DNA from 2 places in the Microbacterium sp. Y356 genome. Region 1 is predicted to be linked to the other one. Evidence: predicted binding sites of a transcription regulator. Region 1 holds the regulator's gene; the other holds the start of a gene.
The links. The regulator LexA, encoded in region 1, represses DNA repair genes until DNA is damaged. The targets are predictions, from matches to a motif close to TCGAACANNTGTTCGA.
Positions count from the first base shown of each region.

Region 1 (9,211 bases):
GGTTCAGGCGACGGGTGCGACGGCTCGACTTGTGCTCGAGGTTGTGGCGCATCCCGGCCTGCTGCTTCTTCAGCTTGCCGCTGCCGGTGATCTTGAAGCGCTTCTTAGCACCCGAGTGGGTCTTCTGCTTCGGCATCTTCTCTTCCTTCGTATGGCGCCTTCTCAGGCGACGGTGTCAAACCCGCGGTGCGGGAGCGTGGGGGCGGGAATTACTCCGCGGTTGCTTCAGCCGGCTCATCCGTCTCATGGGCGGAATGCTTGTTGGCGGCGCGCTGCGCGTCGCGCTGTGCGTTCTGCTCGGCCTTCGCGTCGGACTTGTTCTTCAGTGGTGCCACGACCATGACCATGTTGCGACCGTCAATTGTCGGGTTTGACTCGACAGTGCCGAGTTCGGCGACGTCCTCCGCGAACTTGCGGAGCAGTCGAACACCCTGCTCCGGTCGCTGCTGCTCGCGGCCGCGGAACAGAATCATGGCCTTGACCTTGTCTCCGGCCTTGAGGAAGCCCTCAGCGCGCTTGAGCTTGGTCGTGTAGTCGTGAGCTTCGATCTTCAGTCGGAAACGGACTTCCTTGAGGATCGTGTTCGCCTGGTTGCGACGAGCTTCCTTCGCCTTCTGGGCGGCCTCGTACTTGAACTTGCCAAAATCCATGATCTTGACCACGGGTGGCTTCGAGTTGGGGGCAACCTCGACGAGGTCAAGATCGGCTTCCTGCGCAAGGCGCAGCGCTGCCTCGATGCGGACGACGCCGATTTGTTCACCCGCGGGGCCGACGAGGCGGACCTCGGGGACGCGAATGCGCTCATTGGTACGGGGATCGCTGATGCGGAACTCCTTAGACGATGGGATCAAGCCACCGTGACGCAGTCTGCGTCACGGGCGAAATCAGAATCGTCTCCCACCCACCGGCATCCAGACGCCGGCTCCGCACCCTTAACATCAGACTGTGTCCGATCTGCCGACGTGAGCCGGTGGAGTGCAAGACCCGGTAGCCTGGAACGGCAAGCGCGGGTGGGAAGTGAATCCTCTTTCGTTTCAGAGCGTACAGCTCTGAAGCCCGACAAAGTCTAACAGAAGGCAAGGCATAGTGACGATTCCGGTTCAGAGTGATGGCCACGACGAGCGCCACGAGCGCTGGCAGCAACAGGAAGACGCCGCAGCAGCGGCCACCCGAGACATTGCGGATGTGCCCGCCATCGAGGTGATCACCACCGCGGCCGTGCACCTCATGAGTGCAGCAGCAGTCAAAACAGGCCTCGCAGATGACCCGGACCACGAACTCGACCTCGACGAGGCCCGCAAGCTGATCAACGCCCTCGCCGGGCTCATCACTGCCGGTGCCCCGGAGATCAGCGACATGCACGCCCGCTCGCTGCGCGACGGACTGCGCTCACTGCAGCTCGCATTCCGCGAAGCATCCGTCATCCCCGACCCGATCGGCAAGGGACCAGGCGAGAAGTGGACCGGACCGGTCAACTAGTCTCGGTTGGCTCCGCCGGAGCGCTATGCGCTGCGGCGGAGCTTGACGGTCAACGAGTCGGCAAGGACGGCGATGCGATCGTCGGCGGCCCAGCGTTGTGCGAGGCGTGCCAGCACGGCATCCAGAACTTCGCGCTCGAGCCCATCGATGAGCTCGAGGATCACGATCAGCTCGGCGCCGTGTAGCCGCGCTTCGGGGTCTCCTGGCGCCACCGCAACATCGATCACCGCAAGCTCGTGGGCGATGCTCTCCTGAAGCCCGGTGAACACCTCGGGTGACAGAAAACTCGGCTCCCAGGCGTGCCCCTGCGCGATGGCCCACACGGCGGGGCGACGGATCACGAACTCGGTCTCCGACGTCGGGTCCAAGACGATGAGATCGGTCTGCTCCGATGACGCAGCCAGAGCCGCGCGTACTGCCTCGACCGGGATCGGCCGCGCCGTGGCATCCCACTTCTGCATTGCGGTGACAGACGAGAACACCGGCTGCACCGTCCGACCGTCAGGGGCGGCGACCGTCACGATCGACAGCTCCTGCGTTTTGTCTACGGCGAGGCCACTGGGCGCGACACCTTCTTCGCCCTTCTCAGCGATGAGGGGAATCAGAACCCTTGCCGAGCGGAACGCGTCAATGACCTCGGTCTGACTGCCCTCTCCCGCGCGAAAGCGCAGCAGGGCTGAGAGCAGTGCGGGGTCGGCGGAGCCGTCGTCCCCTGCGCGCGAGTTCGACTCGAAGCTACGGCCTTCCCACGGGACGCCCGCTGAATCGCCGGCTCCACCTAGAGGCGCTGAAGCACCTGCTCCGTCTGGAGACGTTGAATCGCCGCCGTCGTGTTCGCCGGCGTCGTCAGTCCCCTGCGACATCCAGTGCCTCTGCCAGCGTGAACGCGCCGGCGTAGAGCGCCTTGCCCACGATCGCACCCTCGACACCGAGGTGCACGAGTTCGCGGAGAGCGGCGATGTCATCGAGGCTGGAAACGCCACCGGAGGCGACAACGGGCTTCGGGGTACGCGAGGTGACTTCGCGCAGAAGTTCGAGGTTCGGGCCGCGCAGCGTGCCGTCCTTCGTGACGTCGGTGACGACGTAGCGACTGCAGCCTGCGTCTTCGAGGCGCTCGAGCACCTCCCAGAGGTCTCCGCCTTCCTTGGTCCAGCCGCGTGCGGCGAGCGTGGTGCCGCGCACGTCCAATCCGACAGCGACCGCCTCGCCGTAACGACCGATCACATCGGCTGCCCACTCTGGGTTCTCTAGTGCGGCCGTGCCGAGGTTGATGCGAGTCGCCCCGCTCTCCAGCGCCGCCTCGATGCTGGCGTCATCGCGGATACCGCCGGACAGCTCGATGTTCACGCCGCGGAACTGCTTGATGACCTTGCGAATGATCGCGGTGTTGTTTCCACGACCGAAGGCGGCATCAAGGTCGACAAGGTGGATCCACTCGGCACCCTGATCAACCCACTCACCCGCTGCATCCAGCGGATCGCCGTAGCTGGTCTCAGTGCCGGCCTCGCCCTGCGTCAGACGGACGGCCTTGCCACCGGCAACGTCGACTGCGGGAAGAAGTGTGAGCTTGGGTGTGGACGCGAAGTCGTTCATGTCATCCTCGGGTGGGGCGAAGGGCGCCGTAGACGGGCACGAGAACTGAGGGTACCCCGCGGTCGGGCGCTCCTCAAATGCGAGTCGACTCATATGGCGACGTGGCGTGGCCTCCCGGTCGACAGAGAAGAACATCAGGTCGGGACGCTAGGCTCACAGGAAATGTCTGATTCACCTGAATTCGCCACGCCCACGCGCGCAGAGATCGCGCGAGCGAACGGCGGCGAGCATCCAGTCATCCAGTCGGTTCCGCTGTTGGGTTCTGCCGTTCCGTCGGCTCCATCACGGCGCCGTTCAGACGCAGACGCGGACGCAGACTCGATGCCGCAGTATCGCAGGAACGGCAACATCGCCGACCAAATCGACGCGCCCGCTCCGGAAGCAGAGCAGTCCTCGCGAAAGCAGCAGCGCGAGGCACGCGAACGGCAATCGTTCCTGCAGACCGATCGACCGGAAGAACCCGCTCGCCAGGGCGCCCGCGGCACCTTGAACAAGCTGGGCCTCAAATTGTCCCCCAGCGCGGCCGAGCAGTCGTCGCGAGACGATGAGCTGTCGGTGAGTCAGCACTGGCCGGGTCCGCGGACGATCGCGGTGGTCAACGGCAAGGGCGGAGCGGGCAAGACTCCGACGACAATCCTCCTCTCCGCGGTGTTCGCACGCTACGGCGGCGCTGGTGTTCTCGCCTGGGACAACAACCAGACGCGCGGAACGCTCGGCTGGCGGACCGAGACCGGCGCGCATGATCGCACACTGCTGGAGATGCTGCCCGAAGCGGAGCGACTGCTCGGCACCGGAGCACAGTCGGCAGATCTGGCGCACTTCGTGCACCACCAGCCCCGCGAGAAGTATGACGTTCTGCGTTCCAAGCCGATCAGGCTTGCGCACGAGAACCGCCTGAACCCCGAGGACGTGGATGCTATCCACGCCGTGGCCGCGAAGTTCTATCGGCTGATCATCATCGACTCAGGCAACGACGAGTCCGATCCCATGTGGCTCCGAATGATCGATCGCGCCGATCAGATCGTCGTCGCGACGACGACCCGCGACGATCACGCCGAAGCAGGAGCATTGCTGCTCGAGGCTCTCGAAGACCGCGATGAGCGCTCGGCAAAGCTCGCCGAGCAGTCGGTGGTCGTGGTCTCGCAAGCAGATCCGAAGGCGACAGCGGCGGATGTGAATCATGTCGTCGACGGGTACCAATCACTCGCTCGCGACGTCGTCACTATCCCCTTCGACCACGAAATGGTAGATGGCCATCTCCACTATGGAGGACTGGCCAAGCACACTCAGCGCGCCTGGCTCGCGGCCGCTGCATCGGTCGCCCGCGGATTCTGAGTCGAATCTAAGTTCGGCGCCGACGGCGCGGGCGCATCAGAGGCTCTGAACCCAGTTCTTCAGCAGGCGGATGCCGGCATCGCCGGACTTCTCCGGATGGAACTGCGTAGCCGACAGTGGACCGTTTTCCACAGCCGCGAGGAATGGATTCCCGTACGTCGTCCAGGTCAGTTTCGGCTTTGGGAACGGCGGGATGACATCAAGCTCCCAGTGCTGCGCGGCGAACGAGTGCACGAAGTAGAAACGTTCATCTTCGATGCCGTCGAAGAGCACGCTGCCCTCGTCTGGTGTGACCGTGTTCCAGCCCATGTGCGGCAGTACCGGCGCGTCGAGTTCTGTCACGGTTCCTGGCCACTCGCCGAGGCCTTCGACATTCTGTCCGCGCTCGACACCGTGAGAGAACAGCACCTGCATGCCGACGCATACGCCGAGCACCGGTCGCCCACCGGACAACCGTCGATCGATGATCTGGTCACCACCCTTGGCGATCAATGCCTCGCGTACAGCAGCGAACGCACCGACACCGGGCACGAACAGCCCGTCTGCTTCGTACGCCTCCGTGCGATCGCCAGTGAGCTTCGCGTCGGCGCCCGCAGCGATCAGTGCCTTGACCGCAGAGTGGACGTTGCCGGACCCGTAGTCGTAGACCGCGACAGTGGGAGTGCGGGTCACAGCGCACCCTTAGTGGATGGGATGCCAATCACCAGAGGGTCAAGAGCCTTGGCCTGGCGGAACGCTCTCGCAAAGGCCTTGAACTCTGCCTCGGCGATGTGGTGTGGGTCGCGACCGCCCAATACACGCACGTGCACGGTGAGCGCGGCGTTGAAGGTGATCGCCTCGAAGACGTGGCGAACGAGCGAGCCAGTAAAGTGCCCGCCGATGAGGTGGTGTTCAAACCCTGCGGGCTCACCAGTGTGCACAAGGTACGGACGACCGCTGATGTCGACCACTGCTTGCGCGAGCGCCTCATCGAGCGGCACCAGGGCATCACCGTAGCGAGAGATCCCGGCCTTGTCGCCGAGTGCCTCGCCGATCGCCTGGCCGAGCACGATCGAGATGTCTTCCACAGTGTGGTGAGCATCGATGTTTGTGTCACCCGAGGCACGCACGGTCAGGTCGGTGAGCGAGTGCTTCGCGAAAGCCGTAAGCATGTGGTCGAAGAACGGCACCGAGGTATCGATGTGACTCTGCCCAGTGCCGTCGAGGTTCACCTGGAGTTCAACTGTCGACTCAGATGTGCTGCGGGTACGGGTCGCGGTACGAGAAGCGCTCATGAATCTGATTCTATCGAGGCCAGCGCATCGAGGAATGCCGTGGTCTCGGACTCAGTACCGGCCGTGACCCGCAGGTGGTTCGGGATTCCGACATCGCGCACCAGAACCCCGCGATCATACAGAGCCTGGAAGGTGGCCTGCGGATCAGCCACTCCCCCGAACAGAACGAAGTTCGACCACGATTCGTGTGGCAGGTAACCGAGCGCTTCCAGCGTCGCTGTGATGCGATCGCGCTGCTCGACGATGTCGTCGACCATCGCCAGCATCGTGGACGAGTTGCGGAGAGCCGCGACGGCCGCAGCCTGCGTGAGCGCACTCAGGTGATACGGCAGACGCACCAGCCGCAGCGCATCGATAAACGCTGGGTCTGCTGCGAGGTAGCCAACTCTGGCACCCGCGAACGCGAACGCTTTACTCATCGTGCGCGACACCGCGAGACGCGGACGCCCCTCGAGGAGAGTCAAAGCAGAGACGGCGTCTCGTGGTGCGAACTCCCAGTAGGCCTCATCGACAACCACGACACCCGGTGCAGCTTCGTAGACGGCCTCGATGACATCGATGCCGAGCGGCGTGCCCGTCGGGTTGTTCGGCCTACACAGCATGACGACATCGGGGGCTGCCTCTCTGACCTGGGCAGCAGCGTCATCGGCAGTGATCGTGTAGTCCGGCTGACGAGCGCCGACCTGCCACCGTGCGCCCGTGCCCTGCGCAAGAAGCGGGTACATCGAGTAGGTGGGAGCAAACCCGTAGGCGGTGCGCGCCGGGCCTGCGAATGCCTGCAGGATGTGCTGCAGCACCTCGTTGGATCCGTTGCCCGCCCAGATCTGCGATGCGTCGAGACCGTGCCCGAGATAGCGGGCGAAGCCTTCGCGGAGGGCAGTGAACTCACGGTCGGGGTATCGGTTCACATCGCGCAGTGCGACGGCGATGTCATCGAGGATGTCGCTGGCCACCTCGTCCGGAACGGGATGAGTGTTCTCATTCACGTTCAGCGCGACAGGAAGTGGAACCTGCGGAGCACCATAGGGGGTAAGCCCACGAAGATCGTCGCGGAGGGGTAAGTCGCCAAGTGAAGAAGTCACCCTCCCCATGTTAACGGTGAGATCAGTTGCTGTACTGCGCAGGAATGGCCAACTGCTGGCCGACCTGGAGCGAACCGTTGCTGAGGACATTGAGCCGTTCGATATCACCAATCACGGTGCGCGGGTCAGTCGACGGTGCGAGCGACTCTGCGATCGACCACAGCGTGTCACCAGGCAGGACCGTCACAGTGTCGAAGGTTACCGTGCTCGCCGATTCGCCCGATGCGATGGCCGAGCCGCCGCTGATCGCTGCGAAGCCGATACCCGCAGCCAGCGGGAGTGCCGCAACGGCAAGCAACACGCGACGCCCACGAGTTGTCATTCGCAGCCGCGTCATTCGAGGCCGCGTGGTGCCAGTCGAAACAGCGGCGCCTGCGGTGATACTGATGGTGCTCATGGGATTCTCCTCTGCGTCTTTGGCGTAGCGTTCGCATTCATCACTCGGCCGGGAGCAGTGAATGCGAAGCTACGTACCGAATGTATCTTCGAATTCGAACATCTGTCAAGAATTATTCGAAACCGAACCGCTGAAATCACCGACACGCTCGAACAGATCTTCCTAATCAAGGTGTTTCTCGGATACGGTTTCGATAGACACACCTCATCACGGACCTCAGACATTCGAAGAGCCGCACCGGAATCGCGTACAAAGGAGCACCCATGAGCGACATCTCCGCACCCGACCCAGAGGCTCCGCGCACTCGCCGGCGTAAAAGCCTCAGCCCGAAGCAGATGGCGATTCTCGAGGTCATTCAGACTTCCATCGCCACGCACGGCTACCCGCCGAGCATGCGCGAGATCGGCGATGCCGTGAACCTCAAGTCGCTATCGAGCGTGACGCATCAGCTGGGTCAGCTCGAGCTCAGCGGTTATCTACGACGCGATCCTGGCAAGACACGTGCAATGGAGGTGCTGATCGATCTGCCGGGCTCCAGCGGTGAGAACCCTGCCGATTCCAGCACTCCCGTGGGCGACGCAGCCATGGTGCCGTTGGTCGGTCAGATCGCAGCCGGCGTCCCGATCACGGCGGAGCAGCAGGTCGAAGAGATCTTCCCTCTCCCCCGTCAACTCGTCGGCAAGGGCGATCTGTTCATGCTCAAGGTCACTGGCGAGTCGATGATCGACGCGGCGATCTGCGACGGCGACTGGGTCGTTATCCGTACGCAGAACACCGCAGAAAACGGTGAGATCGTAGCGGCGATGCTTGATGGCGAAGCCACGGTGAAGACGTTCCGCCAGCGCGATGGCCACACCTGGCTGCTGCCTCGCAACTCCGCCTTCGAGCCCATCCTCGGCGATGACGCCACGGTGCTCGGCAAGGTCGTTGCTGTGCTGCGGGCTGTCTGACCGAACACCCATACATACGTACGCACATCGAGAACACAGAAACCGTCCTTCCCATGCTTCGGGAAGGACGGTTTGTGCGTTCTCGGCGGCGCCCAGCGCGCAGCGCCCAGCGCCGCCAGAGGGTCAGACCGTGACTGAGATGTCTTCGCGCACGCGACGGGTGGCTTCGACGATGTTGCGCAGCGACTCTGTGGTCTCGTCGTAGCCGCGGGTCTTCAGTCCGCAGTCCGGGTTCACCCAGAGCTGACGCGTCGGGATCTCATCGACTGCACGACGCAGAAGCGACTCGATCTCCTCGACCGTGGGAACGCGCGGCGAGTGAATGTCGTAGACGCCAGGTCCGATGCCGTGGTCGAAGCCGACCTCTGCGATGTCCGTTACGACGTCCATGCGGCTACGCGCTGCCTCGATCGAGGTCACGTCGGCATCCAGTGCACGGATCGCGTCGATGACGACGCCGAATTCCGAGTAACACAGGTGGGTGTGCACCTGCGTTGCGGCTGCCGCTCCACCCGTGGACAAGCGGAAGGAACCCACCGACCACTCCAGGTACGCAGGCTGGTCGGCCTTCTTCAGCGGCAGCAACTCGCGCAGCGCGGGCTCGTCGACCTGGATGATGGCGATGCCGGCAGCCTCGAGATCCGTGATCTCATCGCGCAACGCGAGGGCGACCTGGTTCGCCGTCTCTCCCAGCGGCTGGTCATCACGCACGAACGACCACGCGAGGATCGTCACGGGCCCAGTGAGCATGCCCTTCATGTGCTTGGCGGTCTTGGACTGCGCGTAGGTCGACCATCCGACCGTGATCGGAGCAGGACGTGAGACATCGCCCCACAGGATCGACGGGCGCGTGGCGCGCGAGCCGTATGACTGCACCCAGCCGTTCTCCGTCACCGAGAAACCGTCGAGGTTCTCGGCGAAGTACTGCACCATGTCGTTGCGCTCTGGTTCGCCGTGCACGAGCACATCAAGACCCAGATCTTCTTGCAGTTCGATGACGGTGTCCACCTCGCGGCGAAGGAACTCGTCGTAGTCATCCTGCGACAGCTCGCCACGAATGTACTGAGCGCGGGCACGGCGGATGTCGCCGGTCTGCGGGAA
Region 1 covers NZ_JCAIUE010000002.1:357,264-366,474, reverse strand. Annotated here, with positions in the region: gene rpmI (50S ribosomal protein L35) at 1-136, opposite strand, end outside; gene infC (translation initiation factor IF-3) at 210-851, opposite strand; gene AC1C2Q_RS15430 (DUF1844 domain-containing protein) at 1,093-1,479, shown strand; gene AC1C2Q_RS15425 (SseB family protein) at 1,503-2,342, opposite strand; gene priA (bifunctional 1-(5-phosphoribosyl)-5-((5-phosphoribosylamino)methylideneamino)imidazole-4-carboxamide isomerase/phosphoribosylanthranilate isomerase PriA) at 2,326-3,072, opposite strand; gene AC1C2Q_RS15415 (MinD/ParA family ATP-binding protein) at 3,235-4,407, shown strand; gene hisH (imidazole glycerol phosphate synthase subunit HisH) at 4,444-5,079, opposite strand; gene hisB (imidazoleglycerol-phosphate dehydratase HisB) at 5,076-5,681, opposite strand; gene AC1C2Q_RS15400 (histidinol-phosphate transaminase) at 5,678-6,772, opposite strand; gene AC1C2Q_RS15395 (LysM peptidoglycan-binding domain-containing protein) at 6,786-7,160, opposite strand; gene lexA (transcriptional repressor LexA) at 7,424-8,110, shown strand; gene metE (5-methyltetrahydropteroyltriglutamate--homocysteine S-methyltransferase) at 8,234-9,211, opposite strand, start outside.

Region 2 (9,211 bases), 130 kb from region 1:
CGGTGTCGGCGACACAATCACGCCGAACGCCGACAACACCAGCGCGATGAGCGCGAGCGTCGCCAGTGCGAAGAACACCAGCCGGTACATGGACACGGCACCGAGAACGGCGAGCACTCGTTGACGGATGGCGATGAATGAAGATGTCACAGAACAACTCTTCCCTATCCGTGGCCCGCTGAGGTCGTGAACAGCTCAACCGGGGCATCCGTGGAGCGCTGTGAGCGTCCGTCGGTGCTCATTCGCACCCACCGCACATCCCAGCGGTCAGCGAGCTCCGCACCTCCATCGAAGAACAGTGCGGTGGCCGCGGCATCCGCCCGCATCGCGTCGGGGGCGATCGCCCACGTCGCTGCCCACGTGCGCACCGGCCTGCCGGTGCGAGCATCCAGCACGTGGTGCAGACCGTCGCCCCACGCGCGCCGATTGATGGCGGATGCGCACAGCGCCTGATCACGGATCGTCGCGATGCCGATCGCCTTGGATGCATCAAACGGGTGCTCCAGACCGATACGCACCTCGGAGCCCCGCACGGCGAGATCGCCACCCGCATCGACGATGAGGTCGCCGTCGACGTCGGAGAGAGCGTCGACCACGAGATCGACGAGTCGTCCCTTGCCGAGCGCGCCGACATCGATCACCCCAGCGGATGCCAGCGACAGCTGCAATTCCGACCAGGTGAGGATGCTGGCCCAATCGGACGGCGCCGCCTGCGGCTCCACGGCAGCGAGGGAGTATGCAGCGTCGTAGCCGAGCGCGTTGAGACTCTCCCCCACCAACGGGTTCACGGCTCCCTCGGTTGCTGCGGACAGTTCGCGATACGTGTCGAGCATTGCCGCGGCATCCGCCGGTATCGCAGCCGTACCACCAGCCAGCGAAAGGTGTGTCACCAGCGAATCATCACGAAAGCGGGACCAGGTCAGGTCGAAGTCTTCGATGAGGGAATCGATCGCCGCGCGCTGCGCCTTCTTCAGCGGGCTTTCGGTCTCGATCTCCCACCGGGTGCCGATCGCGTCGAAGCGCCAGACGGACATCGTGGACTAGGCCGCGGCCTGCTCTTTGATGTCGGCCACTGCAGAGTTGAATCCGCCGCTGGTCAGCGACGAACCGGCGACGCGACTCACGTTCAGCTCGTCGATTGAGACGCCGACCACTTCTTCGGCGATCCCGCCGATGAATTGGCCCTGATACTGCTCGGTCTCCCGCGCCTGCGGTTCACCGGCCACCTCGACATCGGTGACGACGCCGCCTTCAAGGCTGAGCGTCACCGAGATCTGCTCCACCGTCTCTGGCGTCTGGTACGAACCCTCGGCCGTGTAGGTGCCGTCGACGTATTCGTCGCCGGCCGGTGGGCCTGCCTCTGCGTCAGCTGCACCGGAGCATCCGGCCAGAACCAGAAGTCCTGCGACGCCTGCGACGGCTGCGCTCTTGCGAACGGATGACGGGACAGTCGAGCTGATCATGGGTTCGAGATTAGAACGGCCCGCTATGCGCAGGCTGTGCCGATCGAAGCGTCGGTTACGCGTCGCCGCCGAACATGCTGGTGACAGAACCGTCCTCAAACACCTCGTGGACGGCGCGGGCCAGCAGCGGGGCGATCGGCAGCACAATGAGCCCATCCCAGCGACGCGACTCGCTTAGCGGGATGGTGTCGGTGACGACGACCTCGTCAATCGAAGCATCCTGAAGACGCTCACTCGCCGGGTCGCTGAAGATCGCGTGCGTGGCTGCGACGATGACGCGGCGCGCGCCTGCAGACTTCAGCGCCTGTGCGGCCTTGACGATGGTGCCACCGGTGTCGATCATGTCGTCGACGAGAAGGCAGGTGCGGCCTTCGACGGCGCCGACGATCTCGTGCACCGAGACCTGGTTGGCGACCTTCGGGTCGCGGCGCTTGTGGATGATCGCCAGCGGGGCGCCCAGGCTATCTGACCAGGTGTCAGCCACCCGGACCCGGCCCATATCGGGCGAGACGATCGTGAGGGTTTCACGGTCTTCGGGAGTGAGGTTCGCTTTGAAGTGCTCCAGCAGCACAGGCTTGGCGAACAGGTGGTCGACGGGGCCGTCGAAGAAGCCCTGAATCTGCGCGGCGTGCAGGTCGACGCTCATCACACGGTCGGCACCGGCAGTCTTGAGCAGGTCTGCGACGAGGCGGGCACTGATCGGCTCGCGACCGCGACCCTTCTTGTCCTGACGGGAGTACGGGTAGTACGGGGCGACGACGGTGATGCGCTTGGCAGAAGCACGCTTCGCGGCATCGATCATGATGAGCGTCTCCATGAGCCACTCATTGACCGGCGTACCGAAGGTCTGAATGAGGAACAGGTCGCATCCGCGGATCGAGACCTCGAAGCGGGCGTAAATCTCACCTGAGGCGAACGTGCGGTGTTCGACGGGTACCGGCTGGATGCCGAGTCCTTCGGCGACCGCCGCAGTCAACTCTGGGTGCGAACGACCGCCTGCGACGACGAGCCGCTTCTTGGTCTTCGCGATGAGCCCGGGGGCCACACCGTTGTCCCGATCCAGTTCAACGGTCTTCTTCTTGTGCCCCATGACCAGCCTTACTCTGCGGTTTTATTCGCTCGGGATGCCACTTCTGCGGCGCCCGTCCCGGCACGATTCTTCTCGACCCACCCCTCGACATTGCGCTGAGGGGCGACACTCAAGGCTAGGGCACCAGCGGGGACGTCCTTGCGGACGATTGCTCCCGCTCCGGTCTTCGCACCAGCACCAATCCTAACCGGCGCGACGAAGACGTTATGCGAGCCCGTGTGCACCTCGTCACCGATCTCGGTGCGGTGCTTGACGATGTCGTCGTAGTTCGCGGTGATCGCTCCGGCGCCGAGGTTGACTCGTTCACCGATCGTGGTGTCACCGACGTACGAGAGATGCGGAACCTTGCTGCCCTCACCGATCTGCGAGTTCTTCGTCTCGACGAAGGTGCCGATCTTGCCGTTCGCGCCAAGCACCGTGCCTGGGCGAACGTAGGCGAACGGTCCGACGTTGGCGCCGGCGCCGATGACGGCGAGCGTGACATCGGCCCGGCGGATGACGGCGTCCTCACCGACCTCGGTGTCGACCAGCGACGTGTCTGGTCCGATCACGGCACCGGATTCGATGACGGTCGCACCGGAGATGATCGTGTTCGGCAGGATCGTGACGTCCGCAGCGAGCTTCGCGTCGTCATCGATCCAGGTGGTCGCGGGGTCGATGATCGTGACACCCTCGCGCTGCCAGCGGCGCACGATGCGGTCGTTGAGCACGCGGCCGGCCTCAGCAAGTTGAACCCGGTCATTGATGCCGAAGGTCGCGGCGGTATCCACGGCGATCTCGGCTGCGACGATCTCCTGCGCATCACGCAGTAGCCCGATCACATCGGTGAGGTACATCTCACCCTGCGCGTTGTTCTGGTCGACCTTCGTCAGGAACGTGCGCAGCGCGGAGGCACGGAACACATAGACGCCGGAGTTGATTTCGGCGACCGCCGCCTCTTCTGCCGTGGCATCCTTCTGCTCCACGATGCGCGCCACGGTGCCGGTGGCGTCGCGGATGATGCGGCCGTAGCCGGTCGGGTCGTCCAGCAGCGCGCTGAGCACAGTGGCCGCAGCGGAGGCTCCTCGGTGCGCGTCAACAAGTGCCTGGAGGGTCTCGGCCTCCAGCAGTGGCACGTCGCCGGAGAGCACGAGAACGTCACCCACGAAGTCTTCCGGCAGCGCGTCGACAGCGATCTGCACCGCGCGCCCGGTGCCTGGAATCTCGTCCTGGTCGACGACGATGGCGTCCGGGTACTGCTCGGCGAGCACCGCGACGACGCGGTCGCGCTCGTGACGGACCACGACCTCGATGCGCTCCGCGCCGAGACGGGATGCAGTGGTCAGCACATGTCCGACGAGCGAACGTCCGCTGATCGAATGGAGCACTTTCGGCAATCGAGACTTCATGCGGGTGCCCTGCCCTGCGGCGAGCACGATGATCGCGAGCTTGTTCTCCGTCATGCTCCGCCGCCAGGATTCGAACCTAGACTTAACAGCTCCAAAGGCTGTCGTGCTGCCATTACACTACGGCGGACCGCGGCGATGAGGCCGCGAGACAATTCTGCCATGCCCGAGGGGGCACTCCCTGACCAATGAAATCCTGTATCGCTACGCACCAGAGATATATACGAGTATTCGCGCCTCATCATCTTGACTTACTCGTATTTATCTTCGATAATGGAGTATGCCCATCGCAGAGCAGCTTCGAACGGATCCTTCGGTCGCCACCGACCGTCGCGCTGATCTGCTTGATGAATGGGTCGATCTGGGTTCCCAGATCGCGTCGTTGGAAGCGCTGCGGGCCATGGCACTCGCAGAACGCGCCGAGTTGCTCGCATACGAGACCGATCCCACGATCGTCTACAGTTCGATGGCGCAGCGCTCCATGGTCGCCGAGTTCGCGGCCGCAGGACACGTCTCCCCGAACACAATGGACATTCAGTTCAGCTACGGGGTCGCGCTAGCAGCAGATTTCCCTGCAACCCTCCAGGCTCTTCGCGACGGCCGCATCAGCCGGCGGCATGCGGAAGTGATTCTGGATGCTGCGCCAGAAGGAGCGCACGACGGTGCAGATAACGGCGCGACCCTGCGCGCCGCGTACGAACGCGACGTCGTACCGTACGCATGCACGACGACGGCTGCACGCACACGCGTCCATGCCCGCGCCGTGACGGCGGCGCTCCGCCCCGTGAGCCTCGAGCAGGCTCACCGTGAGGCAAGAGAAGAACGCAAGGTTTCGGCCCGGTCCACTTCCGATGCGATGGCACAGTTCCTCTCGGTGATTCCTGAGATTATCGCGTTCGCCATCATCGACCGCCTGACCGCCATGGCCAAGACCCTGGACGACGATCGAACGATGGATCAGCGTCGAGCCGATATCTTTTGCGACCTGCTGCTCACAGCCATGCCGTCATGCCTCACAGGGTCCGATATGGAGGCGTTGCGCCCCTCTGTCCAGGTGACGATCGCCGCGAACACGCTCCTGGGCCGCGATGATCTGATGGCTGAGCTCGACGGAGTCGGACCGATCCATCCAGACATCGCTCGTACGCTGGCCGGGTATGCGCCGAGTTTCTCTCGTCTATTCCTCGACCCGAGCGGAATGGTCACGAACGTCGACACTTACGTGCCGTCGAACAGGATGAAGCGCTATCTACGGGCTCGAGATCAGCACTGCCGATTCCCCGGATGCCGAGTCAAGGCGGTCCGTTGCCAGATCGATCACAATTTTGATCGCGCATTGGGTGGGCCAACATCACTCAACAATCTCGCGGAATTCTGCACGAGTCATCACCCCCTGAAGCACCCTGATGTCGATGTCCGTCATCGATGGACCGTTCGGCAGGAACCAGAAGGAACTCTGGTGTGGACGAGTCCGCTCGGACGCGAGTACATCGATGAGCCGACGCGACGAGTGATGTTCGCCTGAGAAGACAACTGTTCGTCTGAGACGATAATGGACAGATGAGCGAGGCAGATGAAGTCGACCGGATCGTCGGCGCGTGGAACACCCAGCGCCCCGACCTCGATTTCTCGCCTCTCGAGGTGCTCTCCCGGATGGATCGCCTCTCCAAGCACCTCGACCGCGCACGCCGCGATGTGTTCCGTCGTAGTGACATCGAGACCTGGGAGTGGGATGTTCTTTCCGCGCTTCGCCGGGCGGGAACACCGTTCCAGCTCTCTCCCAAGCAGCTGCTGCAGCAGACCCTCGTCTCCAGCGGCACCATGACGAACCGGATCGACCGGTTGGTGGGGCGCCGCTTCGTGCGCCGAGAGGCCGATCCAGGAGATGGCCGCAGCGTCCTGGTCACGCTCACCGACGATGGCCTCATCAGGGTTGATGCCGCGATAACCCGCCTCGTCGACGTCGAAGCCGAATTATTGCGAGTGCTGACCAGGGGCGACCGTGACCGGATGGCATCCCTGCTGCGCAAGCTCAGCCTGAGCTACGACTCCTGATGGCGATGTCCTCCCCGCTCCCCGTCCGCGATGGCGTCGGCGCCACGCGCCTGCATCTGCCACGCACAGGCCCCTGGCCGACAGCGAGCGCGTACATGGTCGAACGCTTCTTCCATCTCGATCCGGAATGGTTACGCGAACGCTTCGATCGCGGTGAGATTGTCGCCGCTGACGGCTCAGCCTTGACCCGTCACACTCCCCTGGATGCCGAGGAGTTCGTCTGGTACTACCGTGAGCCGCCGGCGGAGACCGAGATCCCGTTCCACGCCGAGATTCTGTATCAGGACGACGATCTCGTCGTGATCGACAAACCGCATTTTCTGCCGAGCACCCCAGCCGGGAAGTATGTGCAGAACTCAGCGCTCGTGCGATTGCGGAGGCAACTCGACAATGCAGATCTCGCGCCGATCCACCGACTCGACCGCGCTACCGCCGGGCTGCTGATGTTCTCTGCCCGCGTGCAGACGCGCGGCGCTTACCAGGTGATGTTCCAGAATCGGCAGATCACGAAGGTCTACGAGGCGGTATCCGCACGGCCCGAACGCTGGGAGAACTCGTTCCCCGTGACAGTTCGCACCCATATCGAAAAGCTGCGCGGTCAGCTTTGTGTTGAGGTCGATCCGTCACGAGAGCCGAACTCGGAGACCCTCATCGAGCTGATCGATGCCAACGATCGATTCATCCACACGTTGCTGCGTCCGCACACCGGCAAGATGCATCAACTGCGGGTGCATCTTGCTTCCTTGGGCACCGGGATCCTGCACGACAATCTCTACCCGGTGCTCACCGACGAGAAGCCCGACGACCATGAACGGCCGCTCCAACTGCTCGCCAGAGAGCTGCGCTTCATCGATCCACTGACGGGCGAGCACCGTGAGTTCTTGACGCGCCGCAGGTTACGGTACGCGCCATGAAGCGGCTCGGGCCGCGTGAGTGGACCCTCATCGGCGTCATCGGTGCCCTGGTTGTCGCGCTGGTCGTTGTCCTCGCCGTAGTCTGGCCGCGCTCAGACGCCTCTCCGGACGTCGCCTCGCCCGCCACCAGTGCGCCGACCGCTACTCCGGTTCCGACGCCTACTCCCACGCCGACTCCGACAGGCTTCCCGGCGAACACCGCCGTCTACGACGCCCTTGCACTTCCAGAGGCGAATGTGTTCGCCGTGCTGCAGGATCTTCCGATCGACACCGACCCGGAGGCGCCGTTTGCCGGCTACACAGCCCGCGCCATCGCAGCTGCCGCGCCGGTCTGGGCCGATCCGCTCGGAGAGCCGGTGGCCGCGCTGCCGCGGGAGCACCGGTACGGCGGCACCACGGTCGCCGTGGTGGAGCAGCAGGAGAACTGGGTGCGCGTGCTGCTGACTGGGCGCCAGAGCATCCCGTCCGAAGGTAATTCAGCGCAGCTGACGGGATGGATGCGCACGGCTGATGTCGAACTGGCGATCATGGACACCACGGTCGAGGTGAGCTTGTCTGCGCGCACGATAGATATCGTGCGCGCCGGCGTTCCCGAGCGCATCGCGACAGACTTCGCATCGGGTGCTGAAGAATCCCCCACCCCGATCGGGCGATCCTTCATCCACCTGACCGAGGTCACCTCGTTCGATTACACGCGCGGTCACCCGATCGCCTACCTGTCGCTGCAGTCGCCCGTTCTCGACGGTTTCGGCGGCACGAACGTCGCTGTGACCGCGTTTCACTATCACGACAATCGCAGCGGGGCCATCTCGAACGGATGCATCCGCGTTGACGAAGCGGCCATCACAAGGCTCTCCGAACTGCCGGAGGGCACCGGCGTCAGCATCCATCCCTGACGAGCGACTGACGCGGGTTCGGTCCCTCTCGAGCTCAGCCGAGCTGGTCGCTGAGCTGCAACCAGCGCGCCTCGTGCTCTTCGACCTCGGCCTGCAGCGTGCTGATCCGCTTCATCTTGGCAGCGAGACCCTCATAGTCTGACTGATCGTGCTCGACGAGAGCGTGCTTCGCCTTGTCGATCTGCTGCGTCAGCTTCTGGATCTTTCGCTCTACTGCCGCGACTTCCTTCTGAGCAACGCGCAGCGCTGCACCGTCAAGGCCGGATGCCCGAGCGGTTGTCGAGGCCCCCTGCGACCGCGGAGCATTCTGTTCTGCTGTGCGGAGGCGGAGGTACTCATCCACTCCTCCTGGCAGGTGACGGAGCTTGCCGCCCATGACGGCGAACTGCTGGTCGGTGACGCGCTCGATGAAGTATCGGTCATGGCTGACCACGAGGAGTGTGCCAGGCCACGAGTCCAGCAGATCCTCGATCGCCGCGAGCATGTCGGTGTCCATGTCGTTGGTCGGCTCGTCGAGGATCAGCACGTTCGGCTGCTCAAGCAAAACGAGCAGCAACTGCAGCCGGCGCTGCTGACCACCCGAGAGATCCTTCACCGGCGTCGACAGCTGCGCGGATGAGAAGCCGAGACGCTCGAGCAGCTGGCCTGGCGTGAGCGCCTGCGCCTTCGAGCCGGTACCGAACGTGTACTCGGTGCGAAGGCCCTCGATGACCTTTCGCACCGGATCGTTCCAGACCGCAGTGAGCTCATCGATGCGCTGTGTCAGCGTCTGCACCTTGACGGTCGTGCCGCGCTTGACCCGACCGCTGGTCGGCTCGATGGTGCCAGCGACAAGCCCCAGTAGCGTCGATTTTCCCGCACCGTTCACGCCGAGGATGCCGGTGCGCTCGCCGGGCGCGATACGCCATTCCACATCGCGGAGCACTTCGCGCTCACCCTCGCCGATCCCAGACCCTCTCGAAGGGTAGGTGACGCCTGCATCCAGCAGGTCGACGACGTCTTTACCCAGCCGCGAAACGGCAAGCGACTGCAGCGATACGGCGTCACGAATCTCTGGCACGTCGGCGATGAGTTCGTTTGCCGCATCGATGCGGAACTTCGGCTTGGTGCTGCGTGCAGGTGCTCCGCGGCGCAACCACGCGAGCTCCTTGCGTGCGAGGTTCTGACGCTTGGCCTCCGTCGCCGACGACATCCGGTCGCGCTCCACACGCTGCAAGATGTACGCGGCGTACCCACCCTCGAAGGGCTCGACGATCCGGTCGTGGACCTCCCAGGTCTCATTGCAGACCTCATCGAGGAACCACCGGTCGTGTGTGACGACGAGGAAAGCGCCGGAGTTCACCGCCCAACGCCTGTTCAAGTGCCCTGCGAGCCAGGTGATCGCCTCGACGTCGAGGTGGTTGGTCGG
Region 2 covers NZ_JCAIUE010000002.1:230,758-239,968, reverse strand. Annotated here, with positions in the region: gene AC1C2Q_RS14845 (FAD-dependent oxidoreductase) at 1-150, opposite strand, end outside; gene AC1C2Q_RS14840 (FAD:protein FMN transferase) at 165-1,034, opposite strand; gene AC1C2Q_RS14835 (FMN-binding protein) at 1,041-1,463, opposite strand; gene AC1C2Q_RS14830 (ribose-phosphate diphosphokinase) at 1,519-2,553, opposite strand; gene glmU (bifunctional UDP-N-acetylglucosamine diphosphorylase/glucosamine-1-phosphate N-acetyltransferase GlmU) at 2,562-3,995, opposite strand; tRNA gene AC1C2Q_RS14820 (tRNA-Gln) at 3,997-4,068, opposite strand; gene AC1C2Q_RS14815 (HNH endonuclease signature motif containing protein) at 4,219-5,463, shown strand; gene AC1C2Q_RS14810 (MarR family winged helix-turn-helix transcriptional regulator) at 5,499-5,993, shown strand; gene AC1C2Q_RS14805 (pseudouridine synthase) at 5,999-6,907, shown strand; gene AC1C2Q_RS14800 (L,D-transpeptidase) at 6,904-7,803, shown strand; gene AC1C2Q_RS14795 (ABC-F family ATP-binding cassette domain-containing protein) at 7,838-9,211, opposite strand, start outside.
Region 2: a site for LexA is predicted at 4,194-4,209, ahead of AC1C2Q_RS14815 (HNH endonuclease signature motif containing protein). Genes of this name have one in related genera too.